DNA from 4 places in the Variovorax sp. TBS-050B genome. Region 1 is predicted to be linked to each of the others. Evidence: predicted binding sites of a transcription regulator. Region 1 holds the regulator's gene; each other region holds the start of a gene.
What was found. Region 1 encodes FNR, which switches genes on or off when oxygen is low (the NO sensors DNR and NnrR bind a similar motif). Its sites were predicted from a motif close to TTGATNNNNATCAA; they were not measured.
Positions count from the first base shown of each region.

Region 2: a site for FNR is predicted at 2,560-2,573, ahead of M2165_RS21440 (fatty acid desaturase). Genes of this name have one in related genera too.
Region 3: a site for FNR is predicted at 2,452-2,465, ahead of oxc (oxalyl-CoA decarboxylase). Genes of this name have one in related genera too.
Region 4: a site for FNR is predicted at 3,812-3,825, ahead of M2165_RS21520 (cation-translocating P-type ATPase). Genes of this name have one in related genera too.

Region 1 is NZ_JARXYR010000001.1:523,390-529,133, forward strand. It holds gene ubiM (5-demethoxyubiquinol-8 5-hydroxylase UbiM) at 1-1,155, shown strand, start outside; gene hemN (oxygen-independent coproporphyrinogen III oxidase) at 1,198-2,619, opposite strand; gene fnr (fumarate/nitrate reduction transcriptional regulator Fnr) at 2,744-3,457, shown strand; gene M2165_RS02435 (hypothetical protein) at 3,596-3,967, shown strand; gene M2165_RS02440 (xanthine dehydrogenase family protein molybdopterin-binding subunit) at 3,986-5,744, opposite strand, start outside.
Region 2 is NZ_JARXYR010000002.1:3,993,747-3,999,490, reverse strand. It holds gene M2165_RS21450 (phosphoketolase family protein) at 1-2,166, opposite strand, end outside; gene M2165_RS21445 (BON domain-containing protein) at 2,184-2,411, opposite strand; gene M2165_RS21440 (fatty acid desaturase) at 2,628-3,818, shown strand; gene M2165_RS21435 (hypothetical protein) at 3,941-4,156, shown strand; gene M2165_RS21430 (universal stress protein) at 4,188-4,697, opposite strand; gene M2165_RS21425 (hemerythrin domain-containing protein) at 4,825-5,409, shown strand; gene M2165_RS21420 (DUF5666 domain-containing protein) at 5,425-5,744, opposite strand, start outside.
Region 3 is NZ_JARXYR010000002.1:701,642-707,385, reverse strand. It holds gene M2165_RS06315 (tripartite tricarboxylate transporter permease) at 1-778, shown strand, start outside; gene M2165_RS06310 (cytidylate kinase family protein) at 791-1,627, shown strand; gene M2165_RS06305 (Crp/Fnr family transcriptional regulator) at 1,774-2,382, opposite strand; gene oxc (oxalyl-CoA decarboxylase) at 2,539-4,362, shown strand; gene frc (formyl-CoA transferase) at 4,393-5,670, shown strand.
Region 4 is NZ_JARXYR010000002.1:4,008,891-4,014,634, forward strand. It holds gene ccoN (cytochrome-c oxidase, cbb3-type subunit I) at 1-1,236, opposite strand, end outside; gene ccoS (cbb3-type cytochrome oxidase assembly protein CcoS) at 1,301-1,438, opposite strand; gene M2165_RS21520 (cation-translocating P-type ATPase) at 1,438-3,777, opposite strand; gene M2165_RS21525 (universal stress protein) at 3,881-4,324, shown strand; gene M2165_RS21530 (AraC family transcriptional regulator) at 4,349-5,344, opposite strand; gene M2165_RS21535 (aldo/keto reductase) at 5,545-5,744, shown strand, end outside.

The DNA.
Region 1 (5,744 bases):
GCCGGCCTCGCCGTCACCGTGGTCGACGCCCAGCCGCGCGAGGGGCTGGCCGCGCCGCCCGAAGACGGACGCGACATCGCACTGACCCATGCCAGCGTCGACACCCTGCGCGCGCTCGGCCTGTGGCAGCGGCTGCTGCCCGGCGAGATCGGGCGCATCCGCGAAGCCCGCGTGATCGACGGCGACCGCCAGGACGCCGCGCTGCGCTTCGTCGCGCCGGGGTGGGCGACCGAAGCGCTCGGCTGGATCGTGCCCAACCATGCGCTGCGCCGCGCGAGCTTCGCCGCCGCGGCCGAGCGCGCGGGCGTGCAGCTGCTGACCGGCACGCAGGTGCAGCGCGTCGAGGTCCGGTCCTCGCATGCGGAGCTGGAACTGGCACCGAAGACCGCGCCGGAGGCAGCGCAGCGGCTCCAGGGCCGGCTGCTGGTCGCCGCCGACAGCCGCTTCTCCTCGACGCGCCGGCAGCTCGGCATCGGCGTCGACATGGTCGATTTCGGCCGCACCATGATCGTCTGCCGCATGCGGCACGAACGGCCGCACGACGACATCGCCTACGAATGCTTCGGCTACGAGCGCACGCTCGCGGTGCTGCCCGCCGTGGGGGCCGAATCCTCGGTCGTCGTGACCACCGATGGCGCGTCCGCGGCGCGCCTGATGGCGCTGCCCGAGGCCGAGTTCGCGGCGCTGGTGCAGCGCCAGTTCCGCGACCGCTTCGGCGCCATGCACCTGAGCGGGCCGCGCCACCCCTATCCGCTGGTCGCCACCTGGGCGCGCCGCTTCGCCGCACCGCGCGCGGTGCTGGTGGGCGATGCGGCGGTGGGCATGCATCCCGTCACGGCCCATGGCTACAACCTCGGCCTTCGCAGCGTCGAACTGCTCTCGCAGGCCCTGGCCGAGGCGCTCGCGCAGCGCCGCGACATCGCGCAGCCCGCGGTGCTCGAAGGCTACGAGCGCGCGCACCGGCGCGGCTCGGCCGTGCTCTACCACGGCACCAACGCGGTGGCCAGGCTCTACGCGAGCAACGGCGCGCCGCAGCGCCTGGCCCGCCGCCTGCTCCTCGACGGCGCCCAGCGCCTGCCGCCGCTGAAGGCCGCGATCGTCGCGCAGCTGACCCGGGCCGCTGGCGGTCGGCGCGCGGCGGCCGGAGAGGCCTGAGCGGACTGAGCGGACTGAGCGGACTGACGGGGCCGCGGCCCGTCAGACGATGCGCGAGAAGCGCGTGCGGTTGCGGTCCGCCTGCAGATAGCGGTCGAACACCATCGCGATGGCGCGCACGAAGAACCACCCGAGCGGCGTGACCTCGATCTCGCGGCTGCGCAGCTCGACGAGGCCCTGCGCGGCCAGCGGCGCGAGTGCCGCGAGCTCGCCCGCGAAATGGCGCCTGAAGTCCACGAGGTGCGCCTGCCCGATCGCCTCGAAGTCCACGTGGCCCTGGCACATCAGCGCCATGATCACCGCGCGCCGGAGCACGTCGTCGCGCGTGAGCGCCAGCCCGCGAACGACCGGCAGCCGGTCCTGGTTCAGCAGGTCGTAGTACTCCTCCAGCGTCTTGGCGTTCTGGCTGTACGTCGCGCCGACGTTCCCGATCGCCGAGACGCCCAGCGCCACCAGGTCGCAATCGGGCTGCGTGCTGTAGCCCTGGAAGTTGCGGTGCAGCCGCCCCTGCCGCTTGGCGACGGCGAGCGGATCGTCGGGCAGCGCGAAATGGTCCATGCCGATGTACACGTAGCCCGCCGCGGTGAGCGCGGCGATCGAGCGCGACAGCATCTGCACCTTGGTGGCCGCGTCCGGCAGCGCGTCGGCCGCGATGCGGCGTTGGGCCTTGAAGCGCTCGGGAAGATGCGCATAGGCGTAGAGCGCGATGCGGTCGGGCCGCAGCTCGCAGACCTGGTGCAGGGTGCGGTCGAAGGAGGCGGTGTCCTGCCGCGGCAGGCCGTAGATGAGGTCGATGTTGATCGAGCCGTAGCCGAGCGAGCGTGCGCTCGCCACCAGGTCGAACACCTGCGCCGCCGGCTGGATGCGGTGCACGGCCTTCTGCACTTCGGGGTCGAAGTCCTGCACCCCGAAGCTCAGGCGGTTGAAGCCCATCGTGGCCAGGCGCTCGAGCCGCGCGCCGTCGACGGTGCGCGGATCGATCTCGATCGACTGTTCGCGCACCGGCGACAGCGTGAACGTGTCGTCGAGCATCGTCACCAGTTCGCGCAGGCCGGCATCGTTCAGGAAGGTCGGCGTGCCGCCGCCCAGGTGCAGCTGGCTGACGACGCCGCCGCGGCCGAGCTGCCGGGCCTGCAGGGCCGCCTCGCGCGCGAGGTAGTCCAGGTACTCCCTGCCCCGGCTCTTGTGCCGCGTGACGATCTTGTTGCAGGCGCAGTAGTAGCACAGCGACTCGCAGAACGGGATGTGCACGTACAGCGACAGCGGCCGGCCGTGCGCACCGAGCTCGCTGCGCTGCCGCAGGGCCTGGGCGTAGTCCTCCGCGGTGAAGGCGTCGACGAACCGGTCCGCGGTGGGATAGGAGGTGTAGCGCGGCCCCGTCACGTCGAAGCGCCGCAGCACCTCCGGCGAAGGCATCACGGGCTCGGGATCGGCAAGGGCTTCGAGGGCAAGGGAGGGATTCATCGCGGCTTCGCAAGGCTGCTGGCAATGGCCCACTATGCGGCGGCTCCGGCCGGCCGGCCTTGATGTGCATCAAGCCTCGCGGCTGCCCTGCGCCACAGAATCGCCCCAACCCCGAAGCCCATCCATGAAAGCCGAGAACGTCAAGGTCGCCTGTTCGAGTTGCTCGCTGCGCGAGCTCTGCATGCCGATCGGCCTCACGCCGGCGGAGCTGCAGCGCGTCGACGAGGTGGTCGCCTCGCGCCGCAAGCTGCGGCGCCGCGAAGTGCTGTTCCGCAACGGCGAAACCTTCGGCGCCCTGTACGCGATCCGCACCGGCTTCTTCAAGACCCGGGTCGCCACCGAGGACGGCCGCGACCAGGTCACCGGCTTCCAGATGGCCGGCGAGATCATCGGCCTCGACGGCATCGTCAACGACCAGCACACCTGCGACGCGGTCGCGCTCGAGGACGCCGAGGTCTGCGTCATGCCCTTCCACCGCATCGAGCAGCTCTCGCGCGAGGTTCCCGCGCTGCAGCGCCATATGCACCAGATCATGAGCCGCGAGATCGTGCGCGAACACGGTGTGATGCTGCTGCTCGGCAGCATGCGGGCGGAGGAGCGGCTCGCGGCCTTCCTGCTCAACCTCGTGCAGCGCCTGCATGCGCGCGGCTTCTCGCGCTCCGAGTTCGTGCTGCGCATGACGCGCGAGGAGATCGGCAGCTACCTCGGCCTCACGCTCGAGACGGTGAGCCGCACGCTGTCGAAGTTCATGGAGGACGGCATCGTGCAGGTGGAAAAGCGCCATCTGCGCATTGCCGACGCCGATGCGCTGCAGCGCATCGTCAATCCGGGCTCCTGACGCCGCCTGCGGTGCGCCCGCGCGGGCCCCCGCCGTGACATTTGGGAACCTTCTTCACCATCGGGATGTGCGCGGCGCCCGGCCGCGGGGCGTTGGAAGACGCACAAGGGCCTTTTTCCGCCCTTTCAGGAACCCAGAATGACTTCTTCGCGAACCGCTCTCAAGCTCGCCGCCGCAGCCCTGGTGGGCGCCGGCGCCCTGCTCGGCGCCGCCTCCGCCAGCGCCGGCACCAGCTGGTCCGTCGGCATCAGCGTCCCGGGCGTGGTGGTGAACGAGCCCGCACCGGTCTACTACGAGCCGGCGCCGGTCTATTCGCGCCCGGCCCCGGTGTACTACCCGCCTGCGCAGCCGGCCTACGTGGTCCCGGCACCCGCCTACGACGCCTCCCGCTGGGAGGAGCGCCGCTGGGAGGAACGCCGCGCCGAACGCTGGGAAGAGCGCCGCGCGCGCCGCGAATGGCGCCGCCGCCAGTGGGAGCGCGAGCACTACTACTACGGCGACCGCGACTGATCCCCCCGTGGGCCGCGCTCAGGCGGCCTGAAGCAGGTCCTCCACCAGCACCGGCAGCTTGCGCAGCCGCCTGCCGGTCGCGTGGAACACCGCGTTCACGATCGCGGGCGCCACGCCCACCATCGCCACCTCGCCGAGCCCCTTCGCGCCGAGCGCGTTGAAGCGCGTGTCGGGCTGGCCGACGAAGTCGACCTCGATGCGGCCGATGTCGGCCGCCACCGGCAGCACGTACTCGGCCAGGTCGGCATTGAGGAAGCCGCCATGGCGCGGATCGACCTCGCTGATCTCGCGCAGCGCCGCGCCGATGCCCCAGACCACGCCGCCCTCGACCTGGCTGCGCGCGGTGCGCGGGCTCACGACCGCGCCGCAGTCGGCCACGCTGACCACGCGCGGCACGCGGATGCGGCGCGTGGTGGGCTCGATGCGCACTTCGACGAAATGCGCGATGAAGCTGAAGGCCACGAAGTCCGGGTACACCGGCCCGGCGGCTGCCGGCAGGCCGCCCGTGAGCCGGCCGTAGACCTGCTCGGGCTGGCCGGGCGCGCGGCGCCGGCTCTCGGCCTCGGCGAAGGGCCGGCCCGATGCGCGCAGCAGCGCGAGCGGCGCGGCATCGGGTGCGGCGCGGTCGGCCTGGGCGCGCAGTTCGTCCACGAGCTGCTCGATCGCCTCCGCCACGGGCGGCAGCGCGGTCGCGGTGCCCCAGGAACCCGCCGTCAGATGCTGCGGCGCGGCGGCGGTGTCGCCGAGCACCACCTCGACCGCCGCGGTGCCGATGCCGAGCGCGCGCGCCGCCGCGACCGCGATCGCGGTGCGCAGGCCCTGTCCCATCTCGTGGCCGCCCACGCTCACGCGCGCGGTGCCGTCGGCGCGCAGCCGCACGCGCGCAACGGCCGGCGCCATCGCGGCCTTGTAGATGCCGAGCGCCACGCCCCAGCCCAGGAGGCTGCCGTCGGGCGCGCGCATCGAGCCCGGCGCCATCGTGCGGCGCTGCCAGCCGAACATCTCGCTGCCGCGCATCAGGCACTCGCGCACATGGCGCGAGGAAAAAGGCTTGCCGGTCAGCGGATCGGCCGCGGCATCGTTCGCGAGCCGGAAGGCCACGGGGTCGCGATCCAGCGCATAGGCCAGTTCGTCGATCGCGCTTTCGAAGGCGAAGGCGGCCGGATGCTCGAAGGGCGCGCGCATGTAGCCGGGCGTCTGCACGTCGGTGCGCACCAGCCGCTCGCGGCCGAGGAAGTGGGGCACGCCGTAGAGCCGCGACGTGATCTCGGTTCCCACCGAAGGGAACAGGTCGTGGCGCGAGGTCTGCTGGTCGATCTCGTGCACCGCCGCGATGAGCCGCCCCTCGCGGTCCGCGCCCAGGCGCACGCGGTGCCGGCCCGCGGGCCGGAAGCTCGTGTTGTGGAACAGCTGCGCCCGCGTCATCAAGAGCTTCACGGGCCGGCCGAGCCGGCGCGCCGCGAGCGCGACCAGCGCGGTGTGCGACTGCAGCGAGTTCTTCTGGCCGAAGCCGCCGCCGAGCGTGGGCGAGAGCACGCGCACCTGCGCCGGATCGAGACCGAGCTGCTTCGCGAGGCCGTGGCGCACGCCCTCGGCGTTCTGCGTCGGTTCGTGCACGGTCAGCATGCCGTCCTGCCACTGCGCGACGGTGGCGATGATCTCCATCGGGTTCTGGTGCTGCGGCGGCAGGTCGTAGCGCTGGTCCACGCGCACCTCGGAGCGCGCGAACGCGGCCTCGGCATCGCCCACGCGACGGTCGGCGAACATCGGCTGCGGC
Region 2 (5,744 bases), on a different contig from region 1:
GCCTTCCTCGCAGTAGCCGTGCACGTGGAAGTTGGGGTGGTTGCGGCGCTTGTAGGCCAGCCGGTGGATCAGCGAGGGATAGCCGTGGAAGGCGAAGACCACGGGCCTGTCGGCGGTGAAGACGGCGTCGAAGTCGGCATCGGCGAGGCCGTGCGGATGCGCGTCGGGCGACTGCAGCGCCATCAGGTCGACCACGTTCACCACGCGCACCCTGAGCTCGGGCACCAGCCGGCGCAGCAGGTCGACGGCGGCCAGGGTCTCGAGCGTGGGCACGTCGCCGGCGCAGGCCATCACCACGTCGGGCGGGGTGCCGTCGTCCTCGTTGCCGGCCCAGTGCCAGATGCCGAGGCCGGCCGCGCAGTGGCGCGCGGCCGCCTCGATGTCGAGCCACTGCGGCCCGGGCTGCTTGCCCGCGACGATCACGTTCACGTAGTTGCGGCTGCGCAGGCAGTGGTCGACCACCGACAGCAGGGTGTTGGCATCGGGCGGCAGGTACATGCGCACCACCTCGGCCTTCTTGTTGGCCACATGGTCGAGGAAGCCTGGGTCCTGGTGGCTGAAGCCGTTGTGGTCCTGCCGCCAGACGTGGCTGGTGAGCAGGTAGTTGAGCGAGGCGATGGGCGCGCGCCAGCCGATGCCGCGGGCCACCTTGAGCCACTTGGCATGCTGGTTGAACATCGAGTCGACGATGTGGATGAAGGCCTCGTAGCACGAGAAGAAGCCATGCCGGCCGGTGAGCAGATAGCCTTCGAGCCAGCCCTGGCACAGATGCTCGCTGAGCACTTCCATCACCCGGCCGTCGGGCGAGACGTGGTCGTCGCCGGGCAGCAGTTCGGCCACGGAGGTGCGCGTGGTCACCTCGAAGAGCGCGCCGAGCCGGTTCGAGGTGGTCTCGTCGGGGCCCATCACGCGGAAGTTGCGCGCGGCCGCGTTGCGCTGCATCACGTCGCGCAGGAACAGGCCGGCGACGCGCGTGGCCTCGGCATCGACGGCGCCGGGAGCCTCGACCGCCACGGCATGCGCGCGGAAGGGCGGCATGTCGAGCGGCTTGAGCAGCCGCCCGCCGTTGGCATGCGGACTGGCGCTCATGCGCTTCTCGCCGCGCGGCGCGAGCGCGGCGATCTCGGCGCGCAGGGCGCCGTCCGCGTCGAACAGTTCCTCGGGCCGGTAGCTGCGCAGCCACGCTTCGAGCAGGCCGACGTGCGCCGGGTTCTTCGCGAAGCCGGTGAGCGGCACCTGGTGGGCGCGGAAAGTGCCTTCCACCGGCGTGCCGTCGACCTGCTTCGGGCCGGTCCAGCCCTTGGGCGAGCGCAGCACGATCATCGGCCAGCGCGGGCGCTCGCGGAAACCGTCCCGGCGCGCGGCGGACTGGATCGCGCGGATGCCGTCGAGCGCGCGGTCGAGCGCGGCGGCCATGGCTCGGTGCATCGCGGCCGGCTCGTCGCCGCTCACGAAGTACGGTTCATGGCCGTAGCCGCGCAGCAGCTGCGTGAGCTCCTCCTCGCCGATGCGCGCGAGCACCGTCGGCCCGGCGATCTTGTAGCCGTTGAGATGCAGGATCGGCAGCACGGCGCCGTCGGTCGCCGGATTCAGGAACTTGTTGGAATGCCAGCTCGCGGCGAGCGCGCCGGTCTCGGCCTCGCCGTCGCCGACCACGCAGCAGGCGAGCAGGCCGGGGTTGTCGAACACCGCGCCGTAGGCATGCAGCAGCGAGTAGCCGAGCTCGCCGCCCTCGTGGATCGAACCGGGCGTCTCCGGCGCCACATGGCTCGGGATGCCGCCCGGGAACGAGAACTGCGTGAACAGCCGCTTGAGCCCCGCGGCGTCGCGGCCGACCTCGGGATAGACCTCGCTGTAGGTGCCTTCGAGGTAGGTGTTGGCGACGGCCGCCGGGCCGCCATGGCCGGGGCCGGCGATGAAGATCGCGTCGAGATCGCGCGCGTTGATCGCGCGGTTCATGTGCGCATAGATGAAATTGAGCCCCGGGGTGGTGCCCCAGTGGCCGAGCAGCCGCGGCTTGATGTGCGGGAGCTGGAGCTTCTCGCGCAGCAGCGGGTTGTCCATCAGGTAGATCTGCCCGACCGAGAGGTAGTTGGCCGCGCGCCACCAGGCGTCGAGGCGCTCGAATTCGGGGTCGACCCGGGTCGGGGAGGGCACGGCGGACATCGGCTTTCCTTCCTGCATCACGCCGCGGCCGTCAGGCGGTTCACCACCGGGCCGATGCCTTCGGCACGGCGCACGGCGCGCTCGACGGCGGCCTTGAGCGCCTCGCTCGCGAGCCGGCCGGACAGCGTGACGACGCCGTCCTTCACGCTCACGTCCACGTCGCAGCCGCAGACGGCCGGGTCCCAGTTGAGCTGGGCGAAGACCTCGTGCCTGAGCTGCACGTCGGGGGGCATGTCGGGGTTCATTTCAGACCTTCCTTCCGGGGGAAAAGGGGGTTCCGCCAGCGTCGCGCGCATGCAGGCGCCCGGGCCCGCACGGCCGTGTTGTTCCACATCTTCGGCGCGGGTGCTGTCGGTGGGTGCCCCATTCTTCGGCCGGCTGGCTGCAGCGGGCTTGCGCTGCATCAAGGCCGCGGGCGGCGCCGCTTCGCAGAATCCGGCGATCGCGTTCCAAAGGTGCCTATGCCGTCTTCGTTGTTCTTTTCCGGTGTTTTCGATCTTCCCTGGTGGGGGCTGGTGCTGGTGGCGCTCGCGCTGACGCACGTCACCATCGCCTCGGTCACCATCTTCCTGCACCGCCACCAGGCGCACCGGGCGCTCGACCTGCATCCGCTGGCGAGCCATTTCTTCCGCTTCTGGCTCTGGCTCACCACCGGCATGGTGACGAAGGAGTGGGCGGCGGTGCACCGCAAGCACCATGCGAAATGCGACACGCCCGAAGACCCGCACAGCCCGCAGGTGCTGGGCATCCAGCGGGTGCTGTGGCGCGGCGTGTTCCTGTACGTGCGCGAGGCGCGCAAGCCCGAGACCATCGTGCGTTACGGCCACGGCACGCCGGACGACTGGATCGAGCGCCACGTGTATTCGCGCCACAAGATCCTCGGCATCGTGGCGATGGGCGTGCTGGACATGCTGCTCTTCGGCGTGCTGCCGGGCGCGCTGATCCTGCTGGTGCAGATCGTGTGGATCCCGTTCTGGGCCGCGGGCGTGGTCAACGGCATCGGCCACTACTGGGGCTACCGCAACTGGCCGGCGCCCGACGCCAGCACGAACATCTCGCCGATCGGCATCCTGATCGGTGGCGAGGAACTGCACAACAACCACCATGCCTTCCCGTCGTCGGCCAGGCTGTCGTACAAGTGGTACGAGTTCGACGTGGGCTGGCTCTACATCCGCGTGCTGCAGGCGCTCGGCCTCGCGACGGTGAAGCACGTGGCGCCGACGCCGCGCTTCACGGCGGCGCCGCGGCCCGTGGTGGACCCCGACACCGTGCAGGCGGTGATCCGCTGCCACTACGACGTGCTCACGCGCTACGGCCGCTCGCTGAAGCAGGCCTACGCCGAGGAGCTGGGCCGGCTGCGCCGCGTGGCGCCCGAGGATGCGCGTGCGCTGCGCGGCGTGCGGCGCTGGCTGGTGCGCGACGAGCGTGCGCTCGACGCCTCGCGCCGCGAGCGGCTCGCACGCGCACTGCGCGGCTCGAAGGCGCTGGACACCATGTATGCGATGCGCGGCGAACTCACGGCACTGTGGTCGCGCTCCAGCGCCACGGGCGAACAGCTCGCGCGCCAGCTGCAGGACTGGTGCCAGCGCGCCGAGGCGAGCGGCATCGCACCGCTGGCGGCGTTCTCGCGGCGGCTGCGCTGCTATGCATGACCTTGCCGCGGCCGCGGCGGCAGGTGACAGCGCGCGCGGGCGGTGATCGAATGGCGCCTGCGCCGCAGATCCTTCTTTTCCTTCCCTCCTTCTTCCTTCCACCCCATCCGAAAGGAGAACACATGGCCAGCAATGCTCCCGTGGCACCGACGTGGTTCGACACCTACCTTCGTTCGCTGCTCGACTGGCAGGCCGCCTGCAGCGCGAGCGTGCTGCAGGCGCAGCAGTACCAGTGGGGCATGCTGGCCGCCTGCCAGCAGTCGGCCAAGGCCGTGCAGCAGGAACTGTGGGACGAATGGACCTGCCGCTTCGGCGGCGGCGTGCCGCTCGACGGCTGAACGCCCGCCCGCCCGCCGGCGGGCAGGCCGCCTACTGGCTGGCCACGGCGCCGCGCGGCATCGCGAAGCGCTCCGCATCCGCCCGCGCATGGTGCTCGGGCGCGCGCACGAGCAGCACCGGCACGGGCGCGGTGCGCAAGATCTTTTCCGCGCTGCTGCCCATGACGAAGCGGCCGAGGCCGCGGCGCCCGTGCGTGCCGAGCACGATCAGCTCGGCCGGCCATGCGGCCGCCTCGGCCGCGACGCGCTCGGGGACGGCGCCGCGGAAGTTCTCGCACAGCACCGCCTCGGCCGTCACGCCCTCGGCGGCGGCACGCGCCTTGGCCTCTTCGAGCAGGTGGGTGGCTTCGGCGCGCATTTCCTCGAGCCAGTCGCCGGCGCGGCCCGCGTAGGCGTCCATGGTCAGCGCGAAGGAGAGTTCGTCGATCACGTGCATCAGGCGCAGCCGGCCGCCGGTGACCTTCGCGAGGCGGATGGCTTCGGCCAGGCCATGGCCGGAAGTCGAACTTCCATCGATGGGCACAAGAATCTGCTGGTACATGGCGTCCTCGCTTTCCTGGAGTGGGTGGAGCGGACCAGTATGCGGACGGCGGGCGCGCCGGACTTGATCTGCCGCAAGCCCACGGGCGGCGGAATTTGAGACCCTTGGCGCCTGCACAGGAGCTCTCATGACACACGCCACCATCCGCATCATTCGCCAGGAGCACGCGGCACTCGCCGCGATGCTGCGTTCCGTCATCATGCTGCTCGACCAGTACCGCCGCAAGGGAAGCCCGCCCGACTTCGCGGCCTTGCGCGCCATGCTTTTCTACGTCGACGAGTTCCCCGAGAAGCGCCACCACCGCAAGGAGAGCGAGCTGCTGTTTCCGAAGCTGCGGGCCCGCACGCCGATCTCGCGCGAACTGATGGATCGGCTCGACAACGACCATGCCTGGGGCGAGCGCAGGATCCGCCACGTCGAGCATGCGCTGCTGGCCTACGAGATGCTGGGCAATGCGCGCCGGGCCGCGTTCGAACGCGCCATGGGCGAGTACGTCGATTTCTACCTCGACCACATGGCGATGGAAGAACGCGAGATCCTTCCGCTTGCCGAGAAGGTGCTGACGCGGGACGACTGGGAAGAGCTCGACGAGGCCTTCGGCCGCAACCGCGATCCGCTCACCGGGCATGCGCCGGAGCGCGAGTACGAAGCGCTCTTCACGCGCATCGTGAACATCGTGCCGGCGCCGATCGGGCTGGGCGCGGCCGCCTGAGCGCGGCGCCGCCGCTCAGCGCCGGCCGGTGGAGGGCTGTTCGAAGCTCACGCGGCGGGCGATCAGCACGCCTTGGACCACCGCGTCGCCCACGACGCTGACGCGGCGGCCGTTGCCCAGGTCGGCGACCGTGCCGTTCTCGAACACGGTGAAGGGACCGCCGGCGTTCACCGCCCGGCCCTGGACCATGAAATTGGATGCCGACTGGTAGCTGCCGATGGCGCCGATCAGCGTGAAGTCGACCGGCCCGCCCACGCCGGGAATGTTGCGGATGCGCAGCTTCTTCGCCACCAGCACGCCGCCGGTCATGATGCCGTCGACCTCGACCTTGACGC
Region 3 (5,744 bases), on a different contig from region 1:
CTGGGTCACGTCGCTGCGCAGCTCGCTGATCGGCATCTGGATGGGCATCACGCCGGGCGGCGCCACGCCGGCCTCGTTCATGGCCTACGGCCTCGCGAAGAAGATGTCGAAGCGCGGCTCGAAGTTCGGCACCGGCGAGGCCGAAGGCGTGGTGGCGCCCGAGACCGCCGCGCACGCGGCCGGCACCAGCGCGCTGCTGCCGATGCTGGCGCTCGGCATCCCGGGCTCGCCGACCGCGGCGGTGCTGCTCGGCGGCCTGCTGATCTGGGGCCTGCAGCCCGGACCGCTGCTGTTCGTCGAGCAGAAGGACTTCGTCTGGGGCCTGATCGCGAGCATGTACCTCGGCAACATCGTGGGCCTGATCGTGGTGCTGAGCACGGTGCCGCTGTTCGCCTCGATCCTGCGCATTCCGTTCTCGATCATCGCGCCGGTGATCATCGTGATCTGCGCCATCGGCGCCTACACGGTGCACAACGCGATGCTCGACATCTGGTTCATGCTGGGCTTCGGCGTGGTCGGCTACCTGTTCAAGAAGCTCGACTATCCGCTGGCGCCGCTGGTGCTGGCGCTGGTGCTCGGCGACAAGGCCGAGGACTCGTTCCGCCAGGCCATGCTGGTGTCGCAGGGCGACGTGATGATCATGTTCTCGAACCCGCTGGTCGGCGGCATCACCACGCTGGCGCTCGTGCTGCTGTTCTGGCCGCTGATCTCCAAGGTGCTGGCGATCGTCAAGCCGAAGAAGCAGGACGAGTTCGCCGTCGAACGTCCGGTGGATTGAAGGAGAGCCGCCATGCCAGTGATCGCACTCACCCAGGAGATGGGTTCCCTCGCCAAGGACGTGTCCATGCGGCTCGCCGAGACGATGGGGCTCGAGATCATGCGCCACGAGGCCATCGAGCGCGTGGCCGACCGGATGCAGGTCTCGACCAGCCTGATCGGCCGCCTGCGCGACGGCAAGGCCGGCTTCGTCGAGCGGCTGCGGGCCGACCGCCGCAGCCTCGCGCTCTACACCGCCGAAGAGCTCTTCGCGCTGGCCGACCGCGGCAACGTGGTGCTGCGCGGCTGGGGCGCGACCTGCCTGCTGCGGCCGGTGCCGCACGTGGTGTGCGTGCGCATCACGCGTTCGATGAAGAAGCGCGTCGAATGGCTGATGGCGCACCTGGAGACCGACGACGCCGAGTTCGCCGAATCCGAGATCCGGCGCAGCGACGAGGCGCACGCCACGCGCATGCACGCCCAGTTCGGCGTGACCTGGGGCGACCCGGTGCTCTACGACCTGGTGCTCAACACCGACCGCCTCTCGATCGACAGCTGCGTGGCGCAGATCCGCACGCTGACCGAGCGGCCGGAGTTCGCCGAAACGCCGGCCTCGCGCGCACTGCTCGCCAACATGGCGCTCGCGGCCCGCGTGAAGGCGGCGCTCAAGGACGAGGAGGCGACCACCGACATCCGCGTGACCGTCGAAGCCGAGCAGGGCCGGGTGACGCTGCGCGGCATCGTGCTCGACGCCGAGGAACGCACGCTGACGCAGGACGTGGCGGCCCGCGTGGACGGCGTCAAGGGCATCGACAACCAATTGCGGCTGATGACCAGCTCGCGCCGCTTCGCGTCGGCAAAACAGACCTGAAGAAAGCGGACAGCCGAACGCAGAAGTCGCAAAGGTTTCGCAGAAGTCGCAAAAGAAAACCTTGAGAAACCTTCCCGGTTTCTTCTGCGACTTCTGCGTAGCTTTTGTCTTGCTTCTGCGTTCGGATGTCCGCTCCCGCTCCCGCTTTAGATCTTGCCTCGCTTGCGCAACCGGCTCAGGGTTTCCGCGGAGAGGTTGAGGTAGGAGGCCAACTCCTTGCTCGGGATGCGGTCCTCCAGCTCCGGATGCTTGCGCATGAAGCGGTGCACGCGCCCCGGCGCGTCGAGCAGGTGCAGCGTGATGGTGTGCGCCATGATTTCGCTCATGCCGCGCATCACGCAGTACTCGAACAGCTCCTTGGTCTCGGTGTGGCGGTTCAGGAACGCGATCCATTCCTTCAGCGGCAGGCTCGCCACCCGCGCCTTGGTGACGCAGACGATGCCGTAGGGCGTGGGCGTGCCCAGGCGCAGCGCCGCGTAGCTCGTCTCCATGTCGTTGGCATCGGCGAAGCGCAGGATCATTTCCTTGCCCTCCGGGTTGCTCACCACCCGCTTGAGGATGCCGTCGAGGATGAAGTACTGCTCCATCTCGCGCACGCCCTGGTGCAGCAGGAAGTCGCCCTTGTTGCCGTCCACGATGACGAGATGGGTTTCCAGCTCGGCGCGCTCGTTCTCGCTCAGGTCCTTGAGCAGGATGTTCTGCCGGAGCTGCGCGCGAATGATGTTCTTTTCCGGGTGGTTTTCCAACAAGGTCATGGGTCCCGTCTTGCTCGACATCGCAACAACAACTTCTGGGTGGTCTGGCCGGTGCCGTTTTCCGGAAAGTTGACCGAGGTCAACGCTCGAAAGCATGCCCCCGAATCATAGTCCCGGCTCGGGCCTCGGCCATTCACCCAAGCAAGAAGGAGAGACATGTCTTCAGTAAGAACGGACAAAGAGGCATCCACGACCCTGGAGGACGCCCTCAAGCCCAAGACCCGGGCCGCCGATGGCGATGCGGTCGTGCGCGCGCTCAAGCAGCCCGGCGAGGAACAACAGGAGGCGGAAACCACCGACGGCTTCCACCTGGTCATCGATGCGCTGAAGCTGAACGACATCGACACCATCTTCGGCCTGCCGGGCATTCCCATCACCGACCTGACGCGCATGGCGCAGGCCGAGGGCATGCGCGTGATCTCGTTCCGCCACGAGCAGCATGCGGGCAACGCGGCCGCCGCGGCCGGCTTCCTCACGCAGAAGCCCGGCATCTGCCTCACGGTGTCGGCGCCCGGCTTCCTCAACGGCCTGACGGCGCTCGCCAACGCGACCACCAACTGCTTCCCGATGATCCTCATCAGCGGCTCCAGCGAGCGCGAGATCGTCGACCTGCAGCAGGGCGACTACGAGGAGATGGACCAGCTGGCCATCGCCAAGCCGTTGTGCAAGGCGGCCTTCCGCGTGCTGCATGCCGAGGACATCGGCGTGGGCATTGCGCGCGCCATCCGCTCCGCGCTCTCGGGCCGTCCGGGCGGCGTGTACCTCGACCTGCCGGCCAAGCTGTTCGCGCAGACCATGGATGCGGCCAAGGGCCGGGCCTCGCTGATCAAGGTGATCGACCCCGCGCCGCGCCAGATTCCCGCACCCGATGCGGTCCAGCGCGCGCTCGACCTGCTCAAGGGCGCGAAGAAGCCGCTGATCCTGCTCGGCAAGGGCGCCGCCTACGCACAGGCCGATGCCGACATCCGCGCGCTGGTCGAGAAGACCGGCATTCCCTACCTGCCGATGTCCATGGCCAAGGGCCTGCTGCCCGACACCCATGCGCAGTCGGCCGCCGCCGCGCGCTCCTACGTGCTGCAGGAGGCCGACGTGGTGCTGCTGATCGGTGCGCGCCTCAACTGGCTGCTCTCGCACGGCAAGGGCAAGACCTGGGGCCAGGAGAAGGGCGCCAAGAAGTTCATCCAGATCGACATCGCGCCGACCGAGATCGACAGCAACGTCGCCATCGCCGCGCCGGTGATCGGCGACATCGGCTCCTGCGTCGCGGCGCTGCTCGCGGGCATCGACGCCAAGTGGGCCAAGCCGCCGGCCGAATGGACCGGCGCGATCGCCGAGCGCAAGGACAAGAACCTGTCGAAGATGGCCGCCACGCTGGCCGAGCGGCCCTCGCCGATGAACTTCCACAGCGCGCTCAGCGTGATCCGCGAGCAGGTGAAGGCGCGGCCCGATGCGATCGTGGTGAACGAGGGCGCCAACACGCTCGACTTCGCGCGCAGCATCGTCGACATGTACGAGCCGCGCAAGCGCCTCGACGTGGGCACCTGGGGGATCATGGGCATCGGCATGGGCTTCGCCGTCGCCGCCGCCGTGGTCACCGACAAGCCGGTCATCGCCATCGAGGGCGACAGCGCCTTCGGCTTCAGCGGCATGGAGGTGGAGACCATCTGCCGCTACAACCTGCCGGTCTGCGTGATCGTGTTCAACAACAACGGCGTCTACCGCGGCACCGACGTGAACGCGAGCGGCACGCCCGACGTGGCGCCCACCGTGTTCGTGAAGAACGCGCGCTACGACAAGCTGATGGAAGCCTTCGGCGGCGTGGGCGTCAACGCCACCACCGCGGACGAGCTGCAGAAGGCCCTCGCCGAAGCGGTGGCTTCGCGCCGCCCCACGCTCATCAATGCCGTGATCGACGAGACCGCGGGCACCGAGAGCGGCCGCATCACCAGTCTCAACCCGGCCACGGCCAAGAAGAAGTAATCCGTCCATTCATCCAAGGAGATACGCAGCATGAGCAGCAACAACAAACCCCTCGCCGGCATCAAGATCATCGACTTCACCCACGTGCAGGCCGGTCCCGCATGCACGCAGCTGCTGGCCTGGTTCGGCGCCGACGTGATCAAGGTCGAGCGCCCGGGCGCCGGCGACGTCACCCGCAGCCAGCTGCGCGACATTCCCGATGTGGACGCGCTCTACTTCACCATGCTCAACAGCAACAAGCGCTCGATCACGCTCGACACCAAGAAGCCCGAGGGCAAGGCTGTGCTCGAGAAGCTGGTGCGCGAGTCCGACGTGCTGGTGGAGAACTTCGGCCCCGGCGCGCTCGACCGCATGGGCTTCTCGTGGGAGCGCATCCAGGAGCTCAACCCGAAGCTGATCCACGCCTCGGTCAAGGGCTTCAGCGAAGGCCATCACTACGAGGACCTGAAGGTGTACGAGAACGTGGCGCAGTGCGCCGGCGGCGCGGCCTCCACCACCGGCTGGTGGAAGGGCGAGAACTCGGTGCCGACGATCTCGGCGGCCGCGCTCGGCGACTCCAACACCGGCATGCACCTGGCGATCGGCATCCTGACCGCCATCATCGGCCGCCAGCAGACCGGCAAGGGCCAGAAGGTGGCCTGCTCGATGCAGGACGCGGTGCTCAACCTGTGCCGCGTGAAGATGCGCGACCAGCAGCGCCTGGACAAGGTCGGCTACCTCGAGGAGTACCCGCAGTACCCGCACGAGATGGACGCCTTCAAGGACAAGGTGGTGCCGCGCGGCGGCAATGCCGGCGGCGGCGGCCAGCCGGGCTGGATCCTGAAGTGCAAGGGCTGGGAGACCGACCCCAACGCCTACATCTACTTCACGGTGCAGGGCCATGCCTGGGATCCGATCTGCGACGCGCTCGGCAAACCGGAGTGGAAGACCGACCCCGACTACATGACCGCCAAGGCCCGTCAGCCGCACATCGAGCAGATCTTCGCCACCATCGAGGACTTCATCAAGGACAAGACCAAGTTCGAGGCGGTCGACATCTTCCGCAAGTACGACATCCCCTGCGCCCCGGTGCTGTCGATGAAGGAACTGCTGCACGACGAGTCGCTGCGCAAGAGCGGCTCCATCGTCGAAGTGCCGCACAAGGAGCGCGGCAGCTACTGGACCATCGGCAGCCCGATCAAGTTCTCGGACCTGAAGCCCGAGGTGACCGCCTCGCCGCTTTTGGGCGAGCACACCGACGAGGTGCTGGCCGAGCTGGGCTACAGCAAGGAACAGATCGCCGCGCTGCATGAAGGCAAGGTGATCTGAGCCCGCGCCGCGGCCCCGCGCGAGCGGGTCCGCGGCCGGCAGCGAACGTGTTTTCCAGGATAAGCGGGGATCTG
Region 4 (5,744 bases), on a different contig from region 1:
CCACATCAGGCCCTGCATCACGCCGGCGATCCACATCGCGGCGATGTAGAGCACGATGCCGATGGTCGCCATCCAGAAATGCGCCTCGATGGCCTTGATGCTGAACATCGTGGTCCGGCCGTACATGCGCGGCACCAGGTAGTACAGCGAGCCCATGGTGATGAAGCCCACCCAGCCCAGCGCGCCGGCATGCACGTGGCCGACGGTCCAGTCGGTGTAGTGGCTCAGCGCGTTGACGGTCTTCACGGACATCATCGGACCCTCGAAGGTCGACATGCCGTAGAACGACAGCGCCACGATCAGGAATCGCAGGATCGGGTCGGTGCGCAGCTTGTGCCAGGCGCCCGATAGCGTCATCACGCCGTTGATCATGCCGCCCCAGCTCGGCGCGAGCAGGATCAGCGAGAACACCATGCCGAGCGACTGGGTCCAGTCGGGCAGCGCGGTGTAGTGCAGGTGGTGCGGGCCCGCCCACATGTAGGTGAAGATCAGCGCCCAGAAGTGGACGATGGAGAGCCGGTACGAATACACCGGCCGCTCGGCCTGCTTGGGGATGTAGTAGTACATCATCCCGAGGAAGCCGGCGGTGAGGAAGAAGCCGACCGCGTTGTGGCCGTACCACCACTGCACCATGGCGTCCTGCACGCCGGCATAGGCCGAGTAGCTCTTCATCCAGCCGGCCGGAATCTCGGCGCTGTTGACCAGGTGCAGCAGCGCCACCGCGATGATGAAGGCGCCGTAGAACCAGTTGGCCACGTAGATGTGGCGCACCCGGCGCATGCCGACGGTGCCGAAGAACACGATCGCATACGCCACCCAGACCAGCGTGATCAGGATGTCGATCGGCCATTCGAGTTCGGCGTATTCCTTGCCGGTGGTGTAGCCCAGCGGCAGGCTGATCGCCGCCGCCACGATCACCGCCTGCCAGCCCCAGAACACGAAGGACGCGAGCCGGGGCGCGAACAGCCGCACCTGGCAGGTGCGCTGGACCACGTGGAAGCTGGTGGCCATGAGCGCGCAGCCGCCGAACGCGAAGATCACCGCGTTGGTGTGCAGCGGCCGCAGGCGGCCGTAGCTGAGCCAGGGAATGCCGAGGTTGAGGTCGGGCCAGGCGAGTTCGGCGGCGATGAAAACGCCGACGAGCATGCCGACCACGCCCCAGACCACGGACATGAGGGTCAACTGCCGGACGGCGGTGTCGTCGTAGATCGCCGCGGGGGAATTGGGTTGTTGCATCGTGCTGCCTCTTGGTGGATGGAGGCAGTTTCCCCGCGCCACCCCGGCGCGGGTTTGATGCAGATCAATCGCTTCGCAGGATGCGGTCGCCTTCGATCTCGATGTCGTCGAACTGCCCACGCTCGATGGCCCACCACAGGCCGGCGAGGATGGCGAGCACCAGCGCCACCGAGAGCGGTATCAGGAGAAAGAGGATGTCCATCAGGCGCCTGCGCTTTCCGGTTGCCGCGCCGCGAGCCGCGCCGCGTTGAGCACCACCACGAGCGAGCTCGCGGCCATGCCGAGTCCCGCCAGCCAGGCGGGAAGCCAGCCCGCCACGGCGAGCGGCACGCACAGCGCGTTGTAGCTGGCCGCCCAGGCGAGGTTCTGCCGCACCACGCGCACCGTTCGCCGCGCCTGCGCGATGGTGCGCGGGATCGCCGAGAGCGCATCGCCGGGCACCACGAAGTCCGCCCGCGCCCGCGAGAGCGGCACCGCATGCCCGAAGGCGAACGAGGCGTTCGCGCGCGCGATCGAAGGTCCGTCGTTGAGGCCGTCGCCGACCATCGCGACCTGCCGGCCTTCGGCCTGCAGCCGCCACAGCACGTCGAGCTTGTCCTCCGGCGTGCAGCCGCCCTGCGCGAAGGCGATGCCCGCCTGCGCCGCGATCTCGCGCGCCGCGCCGTCGCGGTCGCCCGAGAGCAGCCGCACCGTGATGCCCTCGGCCTCGAGCGCCGCCACCGCGGCGGCGGCGTCGGGGCGCAGTTCCTCCGCGAGCACGAAGCTCGCGAGCCAGCCCTGTTCGTCGGCGAGGTGCACCTGCGGCGCCTCAATCTCCAGCGGCGCCACGCCGCAATGCCCCGCGGCGCCGAGGCGCACGCGGCGCCAGCCACCGGCATCGTCCGGGCTGCGGCGCATGCGGGCCTCGAGCCCCAGGCCCGCGGATTCGGTCGGCTCGGCGACCTCCCAGGCGGGCGGCGCGCGGAACTGCGCCTGCCAGGCGGCCACGAGTGCGCGGGCGCCCGGATGCAGCGAATGCGCCCCGAGCGCGGCGCCGATCTCCAGCGCGTCGCCCGGGCGCAGGCCCTGGCGGCAGTACACGCGGTCGAGGCGGGGCGTGTCGCCGGTGAGCGTGCCCGTCTTGTCGAACACCACCGTGTCGACCGCGGCCAGCGCCTCGAGCGCCTGCAGGTTCGCGGTCAGCACGCCGCCGCGCGCCAGTGCGCCCGCGCTCGCGAGCATCGCGGCCGGCGTGGCGAGCGACAGCGCGCAGGGACAGGTCGCGATCAGCACCGCCACCGCCACCATCAGCGCCCGGCCAGGATCGACCTGCCACCAGACCGCCGCGGCGCCGACGGCCGATGCCAGCACCAGCACCAGGAACGGCCGCGCGATGCGGTCGGCGAGCAGCGCCCAGCGCGGCTTGCCGAGCGCGGCGTTCTCCATCAGCCGCACGATCTGCGCGAAGCGCGTGCCCTCGCCCACCGAGACGATGCGCACCTGCACCGTCGACGACAGGTTGTGGCTGCCGGCGAGCACGCGTTCGCCGCGGGCGCGCGGCACCGGGCGCGATTCGCCCGTGAGCAGCGCCTCGTCGGTGCTGGTGCCGCCGTCGAGCAGCACGCCGTCGGCCGGAAAGGCTTCGCCGGGGCGCACGCGCACCACGTCGCCGGCCGCGAGCCGCCGCACCGAGACGCGCGCCCAGGCGCCGTCCGCGCCAAGGCGCTCCACGCTGTCGGGCAGCCGGTTCAGCACCGCCTCGAGCGAGCCGGCCGTGCGGTCGCGCAGGCGCGCCTCGAGCCAGCGCCCGGTCAGCAGGAAGAAGACGAACATGGTCAGCGAGTCGAAGTACACCTCGCGGCCCAGCACGCCTTCGCCGTCGAAGGTGGCGGCGCTGCTGACGGCGAAGGCGATCGCGATGCCGAACGCGACCGGCAGGTCCATGCCGATGCGGCCGTGGCGCAGGTCGCGCCAGGCGCTGCGGAAGAAAGGCCCGCAGGAGAAGAACAGCACCGGCAGCGTGAGCACCCACGAGGCCCAGCGCAGCAGCTGCGCGGCATCGGCCGTCATCTCGCCGGGTTCGGCGATGTAGGCCGGGTAGGCGTACATCATCACCTGCATCATGCAGAAGCCCGCCACCAGCCAGCGCCACAGCGCCAGCCGAAGTTCGCGCGCGCGGCGCTCGCGCGCCGAGCTGTCGACCGCGGGCACGAGCCGGTAGCCGGCCGCTTCGGCCGCCTCGAACCATTGCGAGGGGCGCGTCTGCGCCGCCGACCAGCGCACGCGGGCGCGCCGGCTGGCGGCATTGACCTGCACCTCGCGCACGCCCGGCACGCGCTGCAGCGCCTCCTCGATCGCCAGGCTGCAGGTCGCGCAGTGCATGCCCTCGACCGCGACCTGCGACTCCCAGCCGGCCGCGGCGGGCGGACCGTCGTCCAGCGCGCGGCCGAAGGCCGGCCATTCGGCCGGGTCGTCGAGCACCTGCCAGGCCTCGCGCGACGCAGGCGCAGGCGCCGGTGCGGGAGCGGACGGGGAAAAGGAAGAAGCGAGCGCAGCTTGCATCGCGCAAGGCTAAGGCGGCCCGCACGGCGCCGGTTTGATCTGCATCAAGCGCCCGGCCTGCCGCGCTGCCTAAGCTCACGGCACACCTTTGCTGGAGAAACCCATGTTCAAGCGCATCCTCGTGGCCACCGACGGCTCCACGCTCTCGAAGAAGGCGGTGGCCAGCGCCATCGAACTGGCCGCCGCGCACGAGGCCGGACTGGTCGCGCTCACCGTGGTGCCGCGCTATCCGAAGAGCTATCTCGACGGCGCGATGGCCTTCTCCCCCGAGGACATCGCGCGGGTCGAGAAGCAGTGGGCCGACAAGGCGCAGGCGATGCTCGACGGCATCGAGACCCGCGCCACGGCGGCGGGCGTGCAGCTGAAGGCGGTGGTCGCCAATTCCGACCGCGTGGCCGAATCGATCATCGCGGCAGCGCGCAAGCACCGCGCCGACCTGATCGTGATGGCCTCGCACGGCCGCAAGGGCATCCAGCGGCTGCTGCTCGGCAGCGAGACGCAGCATGTGCTGGCCGAGTCGAAGCTCCCGGTGCTCGTGCTGCGCTGAGCGGCGCTTCGTCGGTGGCCGTTGTCAGGCCGCCTGGGAGGCGGCGCCGAGCGCATCGTTCTGCGCCTCGACCTCGGCGAGCCAGCGCCGCTTGTCGCGCAGCGGCGGCACGCCGAACATCCGGCCGTACTCGCGCGCGAACTGCGAGGGGCTCTCGTAGCCCACGCTGTGCGCGGCGCTCGCCACGTCGGCACCGGCCATCAGCATCTGGCGCCGCGCCTCCTGCAGGCGCAGCTGCTTCTGGTACTGCAGCGGGCTCATCGCCGTCACCGCCTTGAAATGGTGGTGGAACGACGACACGCTCATGTGCACCGCGCGCGCCATGTCCTCGATGCGCAGCGACTGCGCATAGTTGACGCGCAGCGCGCTGATCGCCTTGGCGATGCGCTGGGTGTGGCTGTCCTGCAGCGCGATCTGGCGCAGCCGCGCGCCCTCGCCGTTGACCAGCAGGCGGTAGAAGATCTCGCGCTTGATCATCGGCGCCATGATCGGGATGTCCTCGGGCGTCTCGAGCAGCCGCAGCAGGCGCAGCACCGGCTCGAGCACCGGCATCGCGATGCGGCTCACGTACACGCCGCGCGACGCGGGCGCATTCGCCTTGGCAGGCAGCTTCTCGTCGCGGATCAGGTCGCCGATCTCGTCGAGCGAGAGATCGAGGCGCACGCCCAGGTAGGGCTTGTTGTCGGGCGTCAGCCGCACCTGGCCGCACACCGGCAGGTCGACCGAGCTGACCAGGTAGTGCATCGGGTCGTAGACGTAGATCTCGTCGCCCACCATCACGCGCTTGGAGCCCTGCGCGATCAGGCCGAAGGCCGGCGTCTGCAGCGCATGCTTGGGACCGTCGGGCTTGCTGATGCAGTGCACGTACAGGCCGGGCACGGGGGTTTCGATGCTGCCGTCCTGCCCGCGCGTGATGTGCTCGATCAGCGCGACCAGTTCCTTCCTGGCCTCGTCGAGCTCGGGCTCCAGCGGCATCGGCGGGGCGATGGCGGCGGCGGTTTCGGGTGTTTTGTCGGACATGTTCCAGCCTTGTGACGGATGAAACCATGGCGGCGGGCGCCACGGAGGATCGGGTGCCCGAAGCTTAGCGCCGCACCCGCCGCTTCGCAGTGCCCCTGCCGGAGGTCTGGAGAATCAGGCAAATACTTTGCAGGAACGCGCTCGCGGCGCCAAAGACCGCGGCGGGATACTTTTGCCCATACCACGCAAAGGAAACCTCCATGCAATACCGCAAGTTCGGCCGCACCGGCCTGTTCGTCTCCGAGCTCTGCCTCGGCACCATGACCTTCGGCGGCTCCAGCGGCATCTGGGGCCACATCGGCAACCTGGAACAGTCGGAGGCCGAAGGCCTGATCGGCCGCGCGATCGACGCCGGCATCAACTTCATCGACACCGCGGACGTGTACTCGGAGGGACGCTC